Nitratireductor mangrovi: one gene and its partner. The main gene of each other region encodes a partner of the protein of the gene in region 2 in a complex. Links are inferred from orthologs where the notes say so. Each region holds a gene or a part of one and is shown on either strand. Other genes may lie near its edges. The genes, in order: rpsJ and nusB.

What was found.
Region 1: the proteins of nusB (region 2) and rpsJ are in contact, whole or in part, in a solved structure (PDB 3D3B), measured with the Escherichia coli proteins. The link is inferred for Nitratireductor mangrovi from one-to-one orthologs.

What each region holds. Positions count from the first base shown.
Region 1 is NZ_CP042301.2:953,926-969,251, reverse strand. What follows is about bases 10,239-13,006. They hold rpsJ (30S ribosomal protein S10), read right to left. Parts: upstream 11,893-13,006; coding sequence 11,584-11,892; downstream 10,239-11,583. Other genes in these bases: tuf (elongation factor Tu), read right to left, coding at 11,957-13,006; rplC (50S ribosomal protein L3), read right to left, coding at 10,791-11,513; rplD (50S ribosomal protein L4), read right to left, coding at 10,239-10,791. In the rest of the region: rpsM (30S ribosomal protein S13), read right to left, coding at 1-110; FQ775_RS04725 (adenylate kinase), read right to left, coding at 296-892; preprotein translocase subunit SecY, read right to left, coding at 889-2,229; rplO (50S ribosomal protein L15), read right to left, coding at 2,369-2,842; rpmD (50S ribosomal protein L30), read right to left, coding at 2,862-3,062; rpsE (30S ribosomal protein S5), read right to left, coding at 3,094-3,651; rplR (50S ribosomal protein L18), read right to left, coding at 3,728-4,087; rplF (50S ribosomal protein L6), read right to left, coding at 4,100-4,633; rpsH (30S ribosomal protein S8), read right to left, coding at 4,667-5,065; rpsN (30S ribosomal protein S14), read right to left, coding at 5,078-5,383; rplE (50S ribosomal protein L5), read right to left, coding at 5,410-5,964; rplX (50S ribosomal protein L24), read right to left, coding at 5,957-6,268; rplN (50S ribosomal protein L14), read right to left, coding at 6,281-6,649; rpsQ (30S ribosomal protein S17), read right to left, coding at 6,713-6,955; rpmC (50S ribosomal protein L29), read right to left, coding at 6,966-7,166; rplP (50S ribosomal protein L16), read right to left, coding at 7,180-7,593; and 9 more genes. UniProt on the Escherichia coli protein: Involved in the binding of tRNA to the ribosomes. Part of the processive rRNA transcription and antitermination complex (rrnTAC). The complex forms an RNA-chaperone ring around the RNA exit tunnel of RNA polymerase (RNAP).
Region 2 is NZ_CP042301.2:788,788-794,187, forward strand. The notes cover bases 1-2,913. They hold nusB (transcription antitermination factor NusB), read left to right. Parts: upstream 1-1,163; coding sequence 1,164-1,664; downstream 1,665-2,913. Other genes in these bases: ribD (bifunctional diaminohydroxyphosphoribosylaminopyrimidine deaminase/5-amino-6-(5-phosphoribosylamino)uracil reductase RibD), read left to right, coding at 1-36; FQ775_RS03790 (riboflavin synthase), read left to right, coding at 42-656; FQ775_RS03795 (6,7-dimethyl-8-ribityllumazine synthase), read left to right, coding at 705-1,160; FQ775_RS03805 (MFS transporter), read left to right, coding at 1,661-2,872. In the rest of the region: FQ775_RS03810 (NYN domain-containing protein), read left to right, coding at 2,944-3,663; FQ775_RS03815 (sodium-translocating pyrophosphatase), read left to right, coding at 3,855-5,400. UniProt on the Escherichia coli protein: Part of the processive rRNA transcription and antitermination complex (rrnTAC). The complex forms an RNA-chaperone ring around the RNA exit tunnel of RNA polymerase (RNAP).

The DNA of each region.
Region 1 (15,326 bases), 170 kb from region 2 along the record:
GCCTTGGCGACAATGTCGGCGGCAAATTTGGGGCCGATGCCGTGGATGTACTGAAGCGCGACAACGACGCGCTTGTTGGTCGGAATATTAACGCCGGCTATGCGAGCCATCTCTTTCTCCATGTAGGCCGGCAGCGCCGGCGCTTGCGACTGACCCGCGTCCGGTGGAGGCCGGCCCTTGCGGGATGTTCCATCACGTAAAGCAACGGCCGAGCCTTGAAGGCCCAGCCGACCAAACGTCTGATGGGAGACGCGCCGCTATAGTCCAAGGCGCGCCTGCCGTCAACCGGGTCGGTTCAGTTTCCGCGCACGACCTCGGCAAGCAGGGCTTCGATCGCGTCCGTGACCTCATCGATGGAGGCCATGCCGTCGACGCCCTTGAGCATGCCCTTGGCATAATAGTAGCCGATCAGCGGCGCGGTCTTCTTGTAATATTCACGCAGGCGTTCGTCGAACACCTCGGGATTGTCGTCCTTGCGCGCCGGTTGCCCGGCGGCCTGTGCCTCTTCGGCCCGCTTGACAATTCGTCCCACCAGCGCCTTGTCGTCGACCACGAGTTCGATGACCGCGTCAAGCTTCAATCCGCGGTCGGCCAGCATGGCCTCGACTGAGTCGGCCTGCGCGAGCGTTCGCGGATAGCCGTCAAGGACGAAGCCCCCGGCGCAATCATCCTGATCGATGCGCTCGGCGACGATAGCGTTGACAATGGCGTCGGAGACGAGTTCGCCGGCTTCCATCACTGCCTTGGCGCGCAAGCCGACCTCGGTTTCGGCCTTGACCGCGGCCCGCAACATGTCGCCGGTCGACAATTGCGGAATGCCGTGCTTCTCGACCAACCGCTGTGCTTGCGTCCCCTTCCCCGCACCCGGCGGACCGAGCAATATCAGCCTCATCTCCCCCTCTTTCCTCCGCGCAGCTTCGATTTCTTGATCAGCCCCTCATATTGGTGCGCGATCAGGTGCCCCTGGACCTGTGATACCGTGTCGAGCGTCACGCTGACCACGATCAGCAGTGATGTGCCACCGAGGTAGAAAGGCACTCCGGTCGCCGAGATCAGGAACTCCGGCAGCAGGCAGACCAGCACGAGATAGATCGCGCCGACGACGGTGATACGGGTCAGGACATAATCGATGTACTCGGCCGTCCGTTCACCCGGACGATAGCCCGGAATGAAGCCGGAATGCTTCTTCAGTTGATCGGCGGTGTCCTTCGGATTGAACACGATCGCTGTATAGAAGAAGGCGAAGAAGGCGATCATGGCGGCATAAAGCACCATATAGAGCGGCTGCCCGTGCCCCAGCGTGGCGAGGATCGCGCCTGCCCAGCCAGGCAATGTCGAGGTATCCGAGAAACCAGCAAGCGTCGCCGGCAGGAGCAGCAGCGACGATGCGAAGATCGGCGGAATGACCCCGGCGGTGTTGAGCTTCAGTGGCAGGTGCGACGTGTCGCCCTGGAACATGCGGTTGCCGACCTGGCGCTTGGGATATTGGATCAGGAGCCGCCTCTGGGCACGCTCGAAAAACACGATGAGCGCAATCACCGCAATCGCCAGCACGATGATGGCCAGAATGATGCCGGTCGACAGCGCTCCGGTGCGGCCCAGTTCGAGGGTACCGCCCAGGGCGGAGGGAAGCCCTGCGACAATGCCGGAGAAGATGATCAGCGAGATGCCGTTGCCAATGCCGCGAGCGGTGATCTGCTCGCCGAGCCACATCAGGAACATGGTGCCGCCAACCAGGGTGATGACGGCGGAGATGCGGAAGAACCAGCCGGGATCGGTGACGATATCGGTACCACTCTCGAGTCCGACAGAAATACCGTAGGCCTGAACCGTCGCAAGCAGGACGGTACCGTAGCGGGTGTACTGGTTGATGACCTTGCGGCCCTGCTCGCCTTCCTTCTTCAACTGCTCGAGCGTCGGGATCACCGACGTCATCAGCTGCATGATGATGGAAGCGGAGATGTAGGGCATGATGCCGAGGGCGAAGATCGCCATGCGCTCGACGGCGCCGCCGGCAAACATGTTGAACATGCCGAGAACGCCGCCCGACTGCTGCTCGAACGCCTGCGCGAAGGCATCGGGATTGATCCCCGGGATCGGGATATAGGTGCCGAGGCGGTAGACGAGCAATGCGCCAAGGGTAAACCAGATCCGCTTCTTCAGATCCTCGGCCTTGGCGAAGGCAGCGAAGTTCAGATTGGAGGCAAGTTGCTCAGCAGCAGACGCCATGAAAAGTTCTCCGCTTCGTCACGCTTCCTGACCCGTCCGTCGCGGACGACGCGTGCGCCGAAGCCCCGAGATAGGCCCCAGCCGCCCAGGATGCAAGCGGCGGCCAGGGGCCGCCGCTATTGGTCGCACCGGAAACCGGTTACTCGGCGGCAGGCTTTTCCGGCAGCTTCACCGAACCGCCGGCCTTTTCGACCTTCTCGATGGCGGCCTTGGAGGCGCCGGCGATTTCGAAGGTCACCTTGGCCTTGAGTTCGCCATCGGCGAGCAGACGCACGCCATCGCGAACACGGCGGATAACGCCAGCCTCGACGAGCGCCTCGGCCGTCACCGGCTTCTTGGCATCAAGCTTCTTGGCGTCGACCGCCTGCTGGATGCGGGCCAGCGAAACGATGTTGAAGTCCTTCGGGAACGGGACCTTGAAGCCACGCTTGGGCAGACGGCGGTAAAGCGGCATCTGGCCGCCCTCGAACCCGTTGATCGAGACGCCGGAACGGGACTTCTGGCCCTTCACACCGCGCCCACCGGTCTTGCCGAGGCCCGAACCAATGCCGCGCCCGACGCGCTTGCGCGACTGGGTCGCGCCTTCCTTGTCGCGCAGTTCGTTGAGTTTCATGTCGATGCTCCAGCGTCGCTTACGCCTCGTCCACGACGCGGACGAGATGTTGCACTTTCGCGATCATGCCGCGCACGGAGGGCGTGTCCTCCAGCGTGCGGCGGCGATGCAGCTTGTTCAGACCAAGGCCGATCAGCGTCGCACGCTGCTCGGCCGGGCGGCGGATGGGGCTGCCGACCTGCTCGACCGTTACGGTCTTGCCCTTCTTCTTCTCAGCCATTTTCCTGTTCCTCTGTCAGCCGCGCGAGCAGTTATTCTTCGGCGGCGGCAGCGCCGCGACGCGCCTGCAGTGACGAATATTTGATGCCGCGCTGGGCAGCCACATCCTTGGGGTGCATCTGCTGCTTCAATGCGTCGAAGGTGGCGCGCACCATGTTGTAGGGATTGGACGTGCCCATCGACTTGGCCACGACGTCATGGACGCCGAGGGTCTCGAAGACGGCGCGCATAGGGCCACCAGCGATGATGCCGGTACCGGCCTTTGCGGCGCGCAGCAGGACGCGACCGGCGCCATGGCGGCCGGAGACGTCGTGGTGGAGCGTACGGCCCGACCGGAGCGGCACGAAGATCATGTCGCGCTTGGCGCTTTCAGTCGCCTTGCGGATCGCCTCAGGCACCTCGCGCGCCTTGCCGTGACCAAAGCCGACGCGGCCCTTCTGGTCGCCGACTACGACGAGTGCTGCAAAGCCGAAGCGGCGGCCGCCCTTGACGACCTTGGCGACGCGGTTGATGTGAACGAGCTTGTCGACAAATTCGCTGTCGCGCTCTTCGCGATCACGGCCGCGGCCGTCCCTGCGATCCTGTGCCATTATCCTGTTCCTTGTTCTTTTCCGGAAGCACGGCGGTTGATTTTTGCCTGACCCGGCGCCTTGGCCGGGGGGCGGTTTAGAACGACAGACCGCCCTCGCGGGCAGCCTCGGCGAGCGCCTTGACGCGGCCGTGGTAGATATAGGCGCCGCGGTCGAAAACGACCTCCTTGACGCCGGCCTTGACCGCACGCTCGGCAATCAGCTTGCCAACCGCGGCTGCGGCAGCGGCATCCGCACCGGTCTTGAGCGAACCCTTGACGTCCTTCTCAAGCGTCGAAGCGGCGGCGACCGTGTGGCCCTTCTGATCATCGATGATCTGGGCGTAGATGTTCTTCGACGAGCGATGGACCGAGAGGCGCAGGCGATCGCCGGCCACCGCCTTGACCTGGCGGCGGACGCGGGCAGCGCGGCGCTGGGTAGAATCCTTAGAAGCCATGGCCTGCTTTCCTTACTTCTTCTTGCCTTCCTTGCGCACGATGCGCTCGTCGGCATAACGCACGCCCTTGCCCTTGTAGGGCTCGGGGCCGCGATACTCGCGGATTTCCGCTGCGACCTGGCCGACCTTCTGGTTGTCGATACCAGTCACGACGATCTCCGTCGGCTTGGGCACGGTGATCTGGATGCCTTCCGGCGCCTTGTAAACCACCTCGTGGCTGAAGCCGAGAGAGAGCTGCAGATCCTTCCCCTGCAGGGCCGCGCGGTAACCGACGCCGGTAATCTCGAGACGCTTCTCGAAGCCGTCCTTCACCCCCTTGAGGATGTTCTGGATCATCGTGCGCGACATGCCCCATTTGGAGCGTGCGTCTTTCGACTGATCACGCGGATCGACCTTGATCTCGCCGTTGTCGAGCTTGACCAGAACCTCGTCGTTGACGACGAAGCGCAGTTCGCCCTTCGGGCCCTTCGCGATAACGGTCTGGCCATCGACGGACGCGGTCACGCCATCCGGCACCGCCACGGGTCTCTTACCAATACGAGACATGTTCCTGTCCTCGTTCGTTCTGTTTGGGCCCGATCAGAAGATCTGGCAGAGGATCTCTCCGCCGACATTCTGTTCGCGCGCTTCATGGTCCGCCATGACGCCCTTCGGCGTCGACAGGATCGAAATGCCGAGGCCGTTGGAGACCTGCGGAATCGACCTGGCCGAAACATAGACCCGACGACCGGGCTTCGAGACGCGGGCGATCTCGCGGATCACCGAAACGCCATCGAAATATTTCAGCTCGATCTCGATCTCCGACTTGCCATTGTCGAAATCGGTCTGGCTGTAGTCGCGGATATAGCCTTCGGACTTCATGACTTCGAGCACACGCGCGCGCAGCTTGGACGCCGGGGTCGAGACCTTGGTCTTCTTGCGGCCATAGGCGTTGCGGATGCGGGTCAGCATATCGCCGAGAGGATCACTCATGGACATCGCTCGCCCTCCTTACCAGCTCGACTTGACCAGGCCCGGGATCAGACCCAGCGAGCCCAGTTCACGCAGCGCAACGCGCGACATGTTCAGCTTGCGATAGAAGGCGCGCGGACGCCCCGTCACCTCGCAGCGATTACGGATGCGCACCTTGGAAGAGTTGCGCGGCATCGCGGCGAGCTTGAGCTGCGCGCGGAAGCGATCTTCCATCGGCAACTCACGGTTCATCACGAGCGCCTTGAGTTCGGCACGCTTGGCCGCGTGGCGCGCGACGAGCTTGCGGCGGCGCTTGTTCTTTTCGACTGAGCTGGTCTTTGCCATATCAGATTGTTCCTTTTTCGCTGCCGTTACTGCCGGAACGGGAAGTTGAAGGCCTTGAGCAATGCCCGGGCCTCGTCGTCCGTCGTGGCGGTCGTACAAACGATGATGTCCATTCCCCAGATCTGGTCGACCTTGTCGTAGTTGATCTCGGGGAACACGATGTGCTCCTTGATGCCCATGGCGAAGTTGCCGCGGCCGTCGAAGCTCTTCGGGTTAAGGCCGCGGAAGTCACGCACGCGCGGCAGCGCGATCGTCACAAGGCGATCGACGAAGTCGTACATACGGTCCTTGCGCAAAGTCACCTTGGCGCCGATAGGCATGCCCTCGCGCACCTTGAAACCGGCGATGGAGGTGCGTGCCCGCGTGACGACGGCCTTCTGGCCGGCAATCAGCGACAGTTCTTCCGCAGCCACGGTCGGCTTCTTGGAGTCCGCGGTCGCGGCCCCGACACCCATATTGATGACGACCTTTTCGAGACGCGGAACCTGCATCTCGTTGTCGTATGAGAACTGGTCGCGCAGCGCCTTGCGAATGGTCTCGTTGTAGAGCTTCTTCAGGCGCGGTTCGTAAGTCTCAGACATCGATCTCAACTCCCGAGCGCTTGGCGACGCGAACCTTCTTGCCGTCCTTGATCTCGAAGCCGACGCGGGTCGGCTTGCCGTCCTTGGGGTCGGCGAGCGCAAGGTTGGACATGTGGATCGGCGCATCGATGGAGATGATGCCGCCTTCCTGGTTCTGCGTCTGCCGCTGATGGCGGCGCACAACGTTGATGCCGCGGACGACGGCCTTGTCGTCCTTCGGCATGACTTTTAAAACCTCGCCGGTGCGGCCCTTGTCCTTGCCGGCGAGCACGACGACCTTGTCGCCTTTACGGATCTTCTGCATCAATCCGGCTCCTTACAGCACTTCCGGCGCCAGCGAGATGATCTTCATGTGGGCCTTCGCGCGCAATTCGCGCGGGACAGGGCCGAAGATACGCGTGCCGACCGGCTCTTTCTTGTTGTCCACCAGAACGGCGGCATTCTTGTCGAAACGAATGACGCTGCCGTCCGGACGGCGGATGTCCTTGGCCGTGCGGACCACGACCGCCTTCATCACGTCGCCCTTCTTCACGCGGCCGCGCGGAATGGCTTCCTTGACCGAGACGACGATCACGTCGCCCACGGAAGCGTATTTCCGCTTCGAACCGCCCAGCACCTTGATGCACATGACACGACGGGCGCCGGAATTGTCAGCGACGTCGAGGTTTGTTTGCATCTGAATCATGACTGGCCGCCTTCTTCTTGTTCATGGGAAGGGCTGCCCTTCCCGGCTTTCCGAAACTTTTCGCTACTCGGCCTGCGCTTCGGTCACCACGACCCAGCGCTTGTCCTTGGAGATCGGCCGCGACTCCTGGATGAGCACGGTGTCGCCCACCTTGTGGCTGTTGGCCTCGTCATGCGCCTTGTAGTTTTTCGACATGCGCACGGTCTTCTTCATCACCGGGTGGGTAAAGCGGCGCTCGACCTTGACGACGACCGTCTTGTCGTTCTTGTCGCTGACGACCGTGCCCTGCAGGATGCGCTTTGGCATATTCTTCTTCCTACGCGTTCTTGTCCGCCGATTTCTCGGCGACGATGGTCTTGATGCGCGCGATGTCCCGACGGACCTGCTTGACGCGCGAGGTCTTCTCGAGCTGACCGGTCGCCTTCTGAAAGCGCAGGTTGAACTGCTCCTTCTTCAGGCCGGCGAGCTCGTCATTGAGCTGATCCAGGGTCTTGGCCCTGACGTCAGAGGCTTTCATCGTTGCGCCCTTCCTATTCGCTCACGCGCTGGATAAAGCGCGTCTTGACCGGCAGCTTGGCAGCGCCCAGGCGCAATGCCTCGCGCGCGATCGTTTCGGAAACGCCGTCCAGTTCGAACATGATCCGACCCGGCTTGACGCGGCAGACCCAATAGTCGACCGAGCCCTTGCCCTTACCCATGCGGACTTCGGTCGGCTTGGAGGTGACAGGCACGTCCGGGAAGATGCGGATCCAGACGCGGCCCTGGCGCTTCATCTCGCGGGTGATGGCCCGGCGAGCAGCCTCGATCTGACGCGCGGTGACACGCTCCGGCTCCAGCGCCTTCAGCCCGAACGAGCCGAAGTCGAGCTTGGTGCCGCCCTTGGCGGCGCCGTGAATACGGCCCTTGAACTGCTTGCGGAACTTCGTGCGCTTCGGCTGCAGCATCGTTTTCTACTCCAAATTCCGTTTCCTGCGCGAGGAACGATCAGGCGTTCTCGCGACGACGGCCACCGCCGCCCTGATGCTCGCTCTCGATCGCACGGCGTTCCGACGCCATCGGATCGTGTTCGAGGATCTCGCCCTTGAAGACCCAGACCTTCACGCCGCAGGCGCCGTAGGCGGTCTGCGCCTCGGCAGTGCCATAATCGACGTCGGCGCGCAGCGTGTGCAGCGGCACGCGGCCCTCGCGGTACCATTCCATGCGCGCGATCTCCGCGCCGCCAAGCCGGCCCGAGCAGTTGATGCGAATGCCTTCGGCACCAAGGCGCATCGCCGACTGGACGGCGCGCTTCATGGCACGGCGGAACGCAACGCGGCGCTCCAGCTGCTGGGCGATCGACTGCGCGATCAGCGTGGCGTCGACCTCGGGCTTGCGCACCTCGACGATATTCAGATGCGTCTCCGACTGGGTCATCTCGGTCAGTTTGCGGCGCAGCTTCTCGATGTCGGCGCCCTTCTTGCCGATGATCAGACCCGGACGCGCTGCGTGGATCGTCACCCGGCACTTCTTGTGCGGGCGCTCGATCACGACCTTGGAGATCGCGGCCTGCTTCAGCTCCGACATCAGGTAATCGCGGATCTTGAGGTCTTCGTGCAGCAGCTTGCCGTACTCGCCGGTGTTGGCATACCAGCGCGAATCCCAGGTCCGGTTGATGCCGAGGCGAAGCCCGATCGGATTGACTTTCTGGCCCATCAGGCGGCCTCCACTTTCTCTTCAACTTCGCGAACGACGATGGTCAGGTTCGCGAACGGCTTCTCGATGCGGCTGGCGCGTCCGCGGCCACGTGCATGGAAGCGCTTCATGACGATCGACTTGCCGACAAAAGCCTCGGCGACAACCAGCGAATCGACGTCGAGATCGTGATTGTTCTCGGCATTGGCGATCGCCGATTCCAGGGTCTTCCTGACCGTTCCGGCGATGCGCTTGCGCGAGAACTCGAGGTCGGCGAGCGCGCTCGCCACCTTCTTGCCGCGGATCATGGCGGCAACCAGGTTCAGCTTCTGCGGGCTGACGCGGATCGTGCGCAGGACGGCGCGCGCCTCGTTGTCAGCAAGCCGGCGCGGAGCTTTGGCCTTGCCCATGACTTACTTCCTCTTCGCCTTCTTGTCCGCGCCGTGGCCGTAATAGGTCCGGGTCGGAGCGAATTCACCGAATTTGTGCCCGACCATGTCTTCCGACACGGAGACGGGAATATGCTTCTGGCCGTTGTAGACGCCAAAGGTCAGGCCGACGAACTGGGGTAGGATCGTGGAACGGCGGCTCCAGATCTTGATCACTTCGTTGCGGCCGCTCTCGCGCACCTTGTCGGCCTTCTTCAGCATGTAGCCGTCGATGAAGGGGCCTTTCCAGACTGAGCGGGTCACTTCGCCTTACCTCTTCTTATGACTTGCGCGCATGACGCGAGCGCATGATGAACTTGTCGGTCGCCTTGTTGGAGCGCGTACGCTTGCCCTTCGTGGGCTTGCCCCACGGCGAAACCGGATGACGACCGCCGGAAGTGCGGCCTTCACCACCGCCGTGCGGATGGTCGACCGGGTTCATGGCGACGCCGCGGTTGTGCGGACGCTTGCCGCGCCAGCGGGTGCGGCCCGCCTTGCCATCGTTGATGTTGGCATGGTCCGGATTGGAAACCGCGCCGACAGTGGCGAGGCACGACCCATGCACGAGGCGCTGTTCGCCGGAGCTCATACGCAGGATTGCCATACCCTGGTCGCGAGCGACAAGCTGCACATAGGCGCCCGCCGAACGCGCGACCTGTCCGCCCTTGCCGGGCTTCAGCTCGACATTGTGGACGATCGTGCCGACCGGCATCGCCGAAAGCGGCATGGTATTGCCGGGCTTGACGTCGGCCGAGGCGCTGGAGACGACCTTGTCGCCCACCGCAAGACGCTGCGGCGCCAGGATGTAGGACAGTTCGCCGTCATCATAGCGGATGAGCGCGATGAAGGCGGAGCGGTTCGGGTCGTACTCGATACGCTCAACCGTTGCCGCGACGTCGAACTTGCGGCGCTTGAAATCGATGACGCGATAGGTCCGCTTGTGACCCCCGCCGATGAAGCGCGCGGTCACGCGGCCGGCATTGTTGCGGCCGCCCGACTTGGTGAGACCTTCGGTCAGGCCCTTGACCGGCTTGCCCTTGTAGAGGCCGGAGCGGTCAACGATGACCAGCTGACGCTGGCTCGGCGTGACCGGATTGTACTTCTTGAGTGCCATGATCCTACCTCAAGCCTCTCAGAGACCCGTCGCGATATCGATCGCGTGGCCTTCGGCCAGCGTCACAACGGCTTTCTTGATATCGCTCTGCTGGCCGATGGTGCCGCGGAAACGCTTCACCTTGCCCTTGCGAACGAGCGTGTTCACGGACGTCACCTTGACGCCGAAAAGCGCCTCGACGGCCGCCTTGATCTCAGGCTTCGACGCCTTGCGAGCGACGTTGAAGACAACCTGGTTGACCTCGGACGCCATGGTCGACTTCTCGGTGATCACCGGGCTGACGATCACGTCATAGTGGCGGAGATCGGTCATTTAAAACGCTCCTCGAGAGCCTCGACGGCCGCCTTGGAAAGGACAAGCGTGCCGCGGCGCAGAATGTCGTAGACGTTGATGCCCTGGACCGGCAGCACGTCGATATTGGGGATGTTCGAGGCCGCCCGCTTGAAGTTCTGGTCAAGCTCGGCGCCACCGATCATCAGGGCGTTGTCCAGCCCGAGCTTGGCGAACGTCGCGATGAGCGCCTTGGTCTTGGCATCCTTCACCGACAGTTCGTCGACGACGATCAGCGTGGAGGCCTTCGCCTTCGCCGACAGGGCATGCTTCAGACCGAGCGCGCGCACCTTCTTGGGCAAATCGTGCTCGTGGCTGCGCACCACCGGACCGTGGGCACGGCCACCGCCGCGGAACTGCGGAACGCGGGCCGACGAATGCCGGGCGCGACCCGTACCCTTCTGGCGGTACATCTTGGCACCGGTGCGCGAAATCTCCGCGCGCCCCTTGGTCTTGTGCGTGCCCTGCTGCTTCTTGGCGAGTTGCCAGCGCACGACGCGCTGAAGCAGGTCTTCGCGCGGGTCGAGGCCGAAGATCTCGTCCGAGAGCGTCGCCTTGCCTGCGTCCTTGCCGGCGAGCGTTGTGATCTTGATGTCCATCACTCGGCCCCTTCCTGAGCGGCAGCTTCATTGGCGACCGCCGCGGCGGCGGCGCGGATCGCAGCCGGCTTCGGCGCGTTGTCGGGCAGCGCGGCCTTGACCGCGTCGCGAACCAGGATCCAGGCGCCCTTGGAGCCCGGAACGGCGCCGCGGATCAGGATCAGGCCACGATCGACGTCGGTGGAGACCACCTCAACATTCTGCGTGGTCACGCGCGTCTGGCCCATGTGGCCAGCCATCTTCTTGCCCTTGAACACCTTGCCGGGGTCCTGGCGCTGACCGGTCGAACCGTGCGAACGGTGCGATACCGAGTTACCGTGGGTCGCCCGGCCGCCACCGAAATTGTGGCGCTTCATGACACCCTGGAAACCCTTGCCGATCGAGGTGCCTGTGACGTCGACCTTCTGACCGGCAACGAAGTGGTCGGCCGTGATCTCGGCGCCAATATCGAGCAGGTTGTCCGGGGAGACACGGAACTCGGCCAGCTTCGACTTCGGCTCGACCGACGCGGCAGCAAAATGCCCGCGCAGCGCCTTGGTCGTGTTCTTCACGCGGGCAAGCCCGACTCCAAGCTGGACGGCCGTGTAGCCGTTCTTCTCCTGGGTGCGCTGCGCCACAACCTGACAGTTCTCCATCCGCAGAACGGTCACGGGCACATGTTCGCCCGCATCGTTGTAGATGCGCGTCATCCCCACCTTCTGTGCGATAACACCTGAACGCATCGGTTCAACTTCCTTCTCAAGAGTTCCCGGGCCGAGCCTCAAGCCCTGCCGCGCCTCTTCCCAAAGCCCCTTAGAGCTTGATCTCAACGTCGACGCCGGCGGCCAGGTCGAGCTTCATAAGCGCGTCCACGGTCTGCGGCGTCGGGTCCACGATATCGAGCAGGCGCTTGTGCGTGCGCATCTCGAACTGCTCGCGGCTCTTCTTGTCGATGTGCGGCGAGCGGTTCACCGTGAACTTCTCGATCCGCGTCGGCAGCGGAACCGGTCCGCGAACGCTGGCGCCGGTGCGCTTGGCGGTCGACACGATCTCGCGCGTCGAGGCGTCGAGCACACGGTGGTCGAACGCTTTGAGGCGGATTCGGATATTTTGTCCGTTCATGCGTCTTGTCCTTGTTTGACCCGGGCGCGGCGGGATTGCCGCACCCGCGCCAGACCGGTTTTTCCTATTCCGTGATGGATGCGACGATGCCGGCGCCGACGGTGCGGCCGCCTTCGCGGATGGCGAAGCGCAGCTTCTCCTCCATGGCGATCGGCACGATCAGTTCAACGTCAACCGTCACATTGTCGCCCGGCATCACCATCTCCGTGCCTTCCGGAAGCGTGACGACACCCGTCACGTCCGTCGTGCGGAAATAGAACTGCGGGCGGTAGTTGGTGAAGAACGGCGTGTGGCGGCCGCCCTCCTCCTTGGTCAGGATATAGGCCTCGGCCTTGAACTTGGTGTGCGGCGTCACCGAACCCGGCTTGCACAGAACCTGGCCGCGCTCCACGCCCTCGCGGTCGATGCCGCGCAGAAGCGCGCCGATGTTGTCGCCCGCCTGGCCCTGGTCCAGAAGCTTGCGGAACATCTCGACGCCCGTCACCGTCGTCTTCGAAGTCGGGCGGATGCCGACGATCTCGACCTCCTCGCCGACCTTCACGATGCCGCGCTCGACGCGGCCCGTCACAACCGTGCCGCGGCCCGAGATCGAGAACACGTCCTCGATCGGCATCAGGAACGGCTGGTCGACCGGACGCTCAGGCGTCGGGATATAGGCGTCGACTTCCTTCATCAGCTCGCGGATCGCGTCCTCGCCGATCTCCTTGTTGGAGTCCTCGAGCGCCGCCAGCGCAGAGCCCTTCACGATCGGAATGTCGTCGCCCGGGAACTCGTAGCTCGACAGGAGCTCGCGAACCTCGAGCTCGACAAGCTCCAGAAGCTCGGCATCGTCGACCTGGTCGACCTTGTTCAGGAACACGACGATCGCCGGAACGCCGACCTGGCGGGCAAGCAGGATGTGCTCGCGCGTCTGCGGCATCGGGCCGTCCGCCGCCGAAACAACCAGGATCGCGCCGTCCATCTGCGCGGCACCCGTGATCATGTTCTTCACGTAGTCGGCGTGGCCCGGGCAGTCGACATGCGCGTAGTGGCGCGCATCCGTCTCGTACTCGACATGCGCCGTCGAGATCGTGATGCCCCGCGCCTTCTCCTCAGGCGCTGCGTCAATCATGTCATACGCCTTGAACTCGCCAAAATACTTCGTGATCGCCGCCGTCAACGACGTCTTGCCATGGTCAACGTGACCAATCGTGCCAATGTTCACATGAGGCTTATTACGCTCGAATTTACCTTTTGCCATGTGAGGTCTCCATTTCCTGCTGCCCGCTGGCGGGCGAAGTTGACGTTGGCGTCAATCCGGCGGGATTACGCGTATTTCTTCTGGATTTCCTGCGCGACCGCAGTCGGCACAGGCTCGTAATGATCGAACTGCATCGTGTACTGGGCGCGGCCCTGGGACATCGAACGCAGCGTGTCGACGTACTTGAACATGTTGGCCAGCGGCACCATCGAATTGACGACAACGGCGTTGCCGCGCATCTCCTGGTTCTGGATCTGGCCGCGGCGGCCGTTCAGGTCGCCGATCACCGAGCCGACATAGTCCTCAGGTGTCACCACCTCGACCTTCATGATCGGCTCGAGCAGCTGGGCACCCGCCTTCTGCGCACCCTCACGGAAAGCAGCGCGCGAAGCGATCTCGAAGGCCAGGACCGACGAGTCGACGTCGTGGTAGGCGCCGTCGATCAGCGTTGCCTTGACGCCCAGCATCGGGAAGCCGGCCACCGGACCGGAGGACATGACGCTCTCGATGCCCTTCTGGACGCCGGGAATGTATTCCTTCGGCACCGAGCCGCCGATGATCTTGGATTCGAAGACGAAGTCCTCGCTCTCCGGATTGGGCTCGAACACGATCTTGACGCGCGCGAACTGACCCGAACCGCCAGTCTGCTTCTTGTGCGTGTAGTCGATCTCGGCCTGCCGGGTGATGGTCTCGCGATACGCGACCTGCGGTGCGCCGACATTGGCCTCGACCTTGAACTCGCGCTTCAAGCGATCGACGATGATGTCGAGGTGAAGTTCGCCCATGCCCGAGATGATGGTCTGACCGCTTTCCTCGTCCGTCTTGACGCGGAAGGAGGGGTCCTCGGCGGCGAGACGGTTGAGGGCCATGCCCATCTTTTCCTGGTCGCCCTTGGTCTTGGGCTCGATCGCGATCTGGATGACCGGATCCGGGAATTCCATGCGCTCCAGGATGACCGGCTTCAGCGGGTCGCACAGCGTATCGCCCGTCGTGGTTTCCTTGAGACCGGCAAGCGCGACGATGTCGCCGGCATAGGCCTCTTCGATGTCCTCACGCGAGTTGGAGTGCATCTGCAGCATGCGGCCGATACGCTCGCGCTTCGCCTTCACGGTGTTCTCGAGCGAGACGCCCTTCTTCAGAACGCCGGAGTAGATGCGGCAGAAGGTGAGCGAACCGACAAACGGGTCGTTCATGATCTTGAAGGCCAGCATCGACACCGGCTCTTCGTCGGACGACTTGCGGCTGATCTCGCTTTCGGTCTTCGGATCGATGCCCTTGATGGCCGGCACTTCAACCGGCGAGGGAAGAAAGTCGACGACGGCGTCAAGCAGCGGCTGCACGCCCTTGTTCTTGAAGGCCGAGCCGCAGAACATCGGGAAGAACTTGACCTCGACGGTGCCCTTGCGGATCAGCTTGCGCAGCTCGTCGTTGGAAGGAAGATTGCCCTCAAGGTAGGCCTCAAGCGCGGCCTCGTCCATCTCGACAGCGGTCTCGATCAGCTTTTCGCGATACTCTTCGGCCTGCGCCTGGAGATCGGCCGGGATGTCGAGAACATCCCACTCGGCACCAAGGTTTTCGGACTTCCACACCAGTGCCTTCATCTCGACGAGGTCGATGACACCGGCGAAGTCGCTCTCGGCGCCGATCGGCAGCTGCATGACGACCGGCGTCGCGCCAAGGCGCGACTTGACCATCTCGACCGACCGGAAGAAGTCGGCGCCGATCTTGTCCATCTTGTTGCAGAAGATCATGCGCGGGACGCGATACTTGTCGGCCTGACGCCACACGGTCTCGGTCTGCGGCTCGACACCGGCATTGGCATCGAGCAGCGCTATGGCGCCGTCGAGCACGCGCAGCGAACGCTCGACCTCGATCGTGAAGTCGACGTGGCCAGGGGTGTCGATGATGTTGAAGCGGCGCTTCTTGCCGTCACGGCCTTCCCAGAAGGTCGTGGTCGCGGCCGACGTGATGGTGATGCCGCGTTCCTGCTCCTGCTCCATCCAGTCCATGGTCGCGGCGCCGTCGTGGACTTCGCCGATCTTGTGCGACTTGCCGGTATAGAACAGGACGCGCTCGGTCGTCGTGGTCTTTCCGGCGTCGATATGCGCCATGATGCCGAAATTGCGGTAGTCTTCGATCTTGTAGTCGCGGGCCATCTCTCGTGCCTTTCGCTCGTCCTGTCGCGCTGCCGATT
Region 2 (5,400 bases):
GAGGATACCTTCATCGAACTGGCAAGATTTGGCTGAAGACCATGTTCACCGGCATCGTCACCGACATCGGCACTGTTTCGACGCTCCAAGAACTGCCCAAGGGTGCGCGCGTCAGGGTCGAGACGTCGTACGATCCGGCAACGATCGCGATCGGTGCGTCCATCGCTTGCGCCGGCGTGTGCCTGACAGTGGTTGCATTGCCGGAAGCCGGTTCGAATGCGCGCTGGTTCGAGGTCGAGGCCTGGGAGGAGGCACTGCGGCTGACCTCAGCTGGTGGCTGGCGATCTGGAACCCGTATCAACCTCGAGCGCGCATTGAAAATCGGTGACGAACTCGGCGGTCACATCGTTTCGGGCCATGTCGATGGCATGGCCGCGATCGTGGGTCGCGAGGACGAAGGAGACGCCGTGCGCTTTACGCTCGAGGCGCCGGCCGACCTTGCCCGTTTCATCGCGCCGAAAGGGTCGGTTGCTCTGGACGGGACGTCGTTGACCGTCAACAAGGTAAATGGCGTGCGCTTCGACGTGCTTCTCATTCATCACTCGCTTGCCGTGACCACCTGGGGCGAACGCGGCGTCGGTGACGCCGTCAACCTCGAGGTCGACACCATGGCGCGTTACGCGGCGCGGCTTGCGGAAGCCGCCAAAGAGGCATAGAGCATCCGGCGACCTCTCGCCGCCGTGTACGTCCCGGAGTTTCCTTGAATGAAAGCACCTGCAAAGCTCAGGCTCCTCATTGTGGAGGCGCGCTTCTACGACGAACTGTCGGACGCTCTTCTGGAAGGCGCCAAGGCGGTGCTTGACGCCGCCGGCGCTGCCTACGACGTCGTTACCGTTCCCGGCGCGCTGGAAGTGCCTGCCGCGATCTCGTTCGCGCTTGACGCCGCCGAGGAGGGTGGTGCCGACTATGACGGCTTCGTCGCGCTTGGCTGCGTCATCCGTGGCGAAACCTATCATTTCGAGATTGTCGCCAATGAATCCTCGCGCGCCCTGATGGATATCTCCATCGAGGAATCCGCCGCGATCGGCAACGGCATCCTGACGGTCGAGAATGAAGCCCAGGCATGGGCGCGCGCGCGGCGCGGGGAGGGTGACAAGGGCGGATTTGCGGCGCGCGCAGCGTTGACCATGATCGCGCTGCGCGAGACGCTCGGAGCCTGAACCTTGAACGCATCGGCAGACAGGACGCGAGGTGAGCCGCGCCAAGCCAACAAGCGTGGCGCCGCGCGCCTGGCCGCTGTACAGGCGCTTTACCAGATGGATGTCGCCGGCACCGGGTTGCTGGAGACGACCGCCGAATACGAGACCTTCCGTCTCGGCAAGGAGCTTGACGGCGCCCTCTACCGGGAGGCCGACCCGCAGTGGTTTCGCGCGATCCTGTCCGGCGTGGTCGAAAACCAGAAGACTCTGGATCCGGTGATCCGGCAGTCGCTGCTTGAAGACTGGCCGCTGTCGCGTCTCGATTCGACGCTGCGTGCCATTCTGCGTGCCTCTGTCTACGAACTGATGAAACGCTCGGACGTGCCGACAGCGGTGATCGTCTCGGAATATGTCGATATCGCCAAGGCGTTCTACGAAGAGGATGAACCCAAGGTGGTCAACGCCGTACTCGATCGCGTTGCGCGGCGCCTGCGCGGCGAGGATGCGGCCAAGGCCGGCCGATGACGGCCGGCTTCAACGAAAAGGAAGCGCGCCGCACGGCGCTGATCCTTGCCAGCGCCAGTGCCATCGTCGGTGCGGCGGCACCAATTTCGATCTCGATTGGCGGCCTTGCCGGGCTTTATCTGCTCGGGGCGGACAAGTCGCTCGCGACCGCACCGGTCACCGCCTACACGCTCGGCGTCGCGCTTGGCGCGCTGCCGCTCGCTTGGCTGGTGCGCAGGGTCGGCCAGCGCAATGGCTTCATCTCCGGAACGGTCGCCACCGCGGTCGGCAGCGCCGTCGCTACGCTGGCCCTGTTCGACGCCAATTTCTGGCTCTTCGCGCTCGGCCTACTGGTCATCGGTTTCGGCGGCGCGTCGGTTCAGCAATACCGTTTCGCCGCCGCCGACAATGCCCCATCGCACTTCAAGGCGCGCGCCATTTCAACTGTGCTCGCTGGCGGTGTGGTGATGGCGATCGTCGGCCCGCAGGTCGTCATCTTCACCCGCGACCTGTTCGCGCCGGTGATGTTCGCGGGCTCCTTCGCCGCGGTGATCGGGCTCGCCGCGCTCGGCGCGATCATCCTGTCGTTCCTGCGTCTGCATGACCGGCAGGCTGTGGCGGTCGCGGCCAGTGATGCGCCCGTCCGCCCGCTTGGCACGATCCTGCGCCAGCCCCGTTTCGTCGTATCCCTGCTGTGCGCCATCGGCTCTTATGCCTTGATGAGCTTTGTCATGACCGGTGCTCCGCTCGCCATGGTAGGCTGCGGCTTTACCCCGGACGAGGCCGCGCTCGGTATTTCCTGGCACGTCATGGCGATGTTTGCGCCGAGTTTCGTCACGGGGCGGCTGATTGCCAGGTTCGGCAAGGAGACGATCGTCGCGATCGGTTTGATTCTGCTTCTCGGTTGTGCGGCGGTCGCCTTGTCCGGTATCGCACTGTGGCAGTTCTGGTCCGCCCTCATCCTGCTTGGTATCGGCTGGAATTTCGGCTTCATCGGCGCCACGGCCATGGTCTCGGAAACCTATAGCGAAGCCGAGAAGGGCAAGGTGCAGGGCATTCACGACTTCTTCCTGTTCGGGTCGGTCGCGTTCGCCTCGTTGATGTCGGGCCAGGTCTACAACGCCTGGGGTTGGGAGATGCTCAACTGGATCATCTTCCCGGTCGTCGTCGGTTGTATCGCCGCGCTTGCGCTGCTGGTGGCGGCCGAACGTCGCCGCGTGGCCGCCTGAACCATCGTCTCGCCGTGGCGACAGGCGATGCGTGGCCGTGCTAGCGTCGGCTCGCGCAAACAGGAGACGACATGCCGGAGAAGACCGATACGCGGGCTCGCCTCGCCCTGTTGATCGACGCGGATAATGTCCGCTCGGAGTTCTTGCCCATCATCATCCGCGAGGCCTCAGCCTACGGCACCATCACCGTGAAGCGCGTCTACGGACATTTCGCCAGTTCGGCGATGAAGTCGTGGCATGCGCTTGTCCACGAACATGCTCTGACGCCGGTGCACATCCCCCCCGCCGCCAAGGGCAAGAATGCCACCGACATGAAGCTGGCAATCGAGGCGATGGACTTGCTCCACCGAGGCCAGATCGAGGGCTTCTGCATCGCTTCCTCCGACAGCGACTTCACAACGCTGGCAAGCCGCATCCGCGAGGAGGGCGTGGCGGTCTACGGTTTCGGCGAACAGAAGGCGTCGGTCGCCTATGTGCGTTCCTGCGACCGCTTCTTCTACTGCGACCTGCTGCTCGAGGAAGAAGAGCAGGAGCAGGATCAGAAGAGGAAGCCGCGCAAGAAGGTCTCGCCGCCGACACGCGACATCCTGGCGGCCATCGACGACCTCTCCGGCGAGGATGGCTGGGCTCCCCTGGGTGAGGTCGGCCAGATACTCAACAAGCGCATGCCCGATTTCGACCCGCGCAACTATGGTTTCCGCAAGCTGAGTGGTCTTGCCGAAAGCATGGGTTCGGTCGAGGTCAAACGCTCGCGCGAGGGCGGCGGCCCGGTGCTGGTGAAGCGCAGATAGTTTCGACCAAAGTCGGTTGCGCGATAGCGGCGAAAGCCGGGCAAAACCGTAACAAAACCTTGACGTTGGCGCGGGCGTTTCGCATAAGCCGCCTCGATCGGCCGGACTCCGCCCATTTTCGTGGGCGCTCCGGCCTTCCTTCAACGGCCCGGGGAGGGGTTCTTCCGGGCCAAACCCAGGGAAATTCGGCAATGACCATGCTTTACGTCGTCATCGCCTGCGGCCTGCTTTCTGTCCTCTACGCCATCTGGGCGACGCAGTCGGTCCTCGCGGCCGATCAGGGCAACGAGCGCATGCAGGAAATCGCCGGCGCCATCCGTGAGGGTGCGCAGGCCTATCTCAGCCGGCAGTACACCACGATCGCCATCGTCGGCGTCGTGGTCTTCCTGCTCGCCTGGTGGCTGCTCTCCGGCGCTGCGGCGGTCGGCTTTGCGATCGGCGCGATCCTTTCCGGTGTTGCCGGCTTCATCGGCATGCACGTGTCTGTGCGCGCCAATGTGCGCACCGCGCAGGCGGCCTCCAACAGCCTCGCCGCCGGCCTCGACATCGCCTTCAAGTCGGGCGCCATCACCGGCATGCTGGTTGCCGGCCTCGCGCTGCTCGGCGTCGCCGTCTACTATTATGTGCTGATCGGCCCGATGGGCTACGCCCCGGCCGACCGCGCCGTCATCGACGCGCTGGTCGCGCTTGGCTTCGGCGCTTCGCTGATCTCGATCTTCGCGCGTCTCGGCGGCGGCATCTTCACCAAGGGTGCCGATGTCGGTGGCGATCTCGTCGGCAAGGTGGAAGCGGGCATTCCCGAGGACGATCCGCGCAACCCGGCCACCATCGCCGACAATGTCGGCGACAATGTCGGCGACTGTGCCGGCATGGCGGCCGACCTGTTCGAGACCTACGCGGTGACGGTTGTCGCGACCATGGTGCTCGGCGCCATCTTCTTCGGTGGCACCGAGGTGCTGGCAAGCGTCATGCTCTATCCGCTGGCGATCTGCGCGGCCTGCATCATCACCTCCATCATCGGCACCTTCTTCGTGCGCCTCGGCGCCAACGGCTCGATCATGGGCGCGCTCTACAAGGGCCTGATCGTGACCGGGCTCCTGACCGTGCTCGGCATCGGTGCTGCGACCTCGCTTACCATCGGATGGGGCGAGATCACGCCGTCGGCGACCGGCGTTTCCGCGATGACCGGCACCAACCTGTTCATCTGCGGCGTGATCGGGCTGGCCGTCACGGGCCTGATCGTGGTCATCACCGAGTACTACACCGGCACCAACAAGCGTCCGGTCAACTCGATCGCCCAGGCGTCCGTTACCGGCCATGGCACCAACGTCATTCAGGGCCTCGCCGTTTCGCTCGAGGCGACTGCGCTGCCGGCAATCGTGATCGTGGCCGGCATCATTGCCACGTTCCAGCTTGCCGGCCTGTTCGGCACCGCAATCGCCGTGACGACCATGCTCGGCCTTGCCGGCATGATCGTTGCGCTCGACGCCTTTGGCCCGGTGACCGACAATGCCGGCGGCATCGCCGAAATGTCCGGACTGCCGTCGGAAGTGCGCCAGTCGACCGACGCCCTCGACGCGGTCGGCAACACCACCAAGGCCGTGACCAAGGGCTACGCGATCGGCTCGGCCGGTCTCGGTGCGTTGGTGCTGTTCGCCGCCTATTCCTACGATCTGGAGTATTTCGCCGCCAATGCGGCGCAGTTCCCCTATTTCGAAGGCATGGGCAACGTCTCGT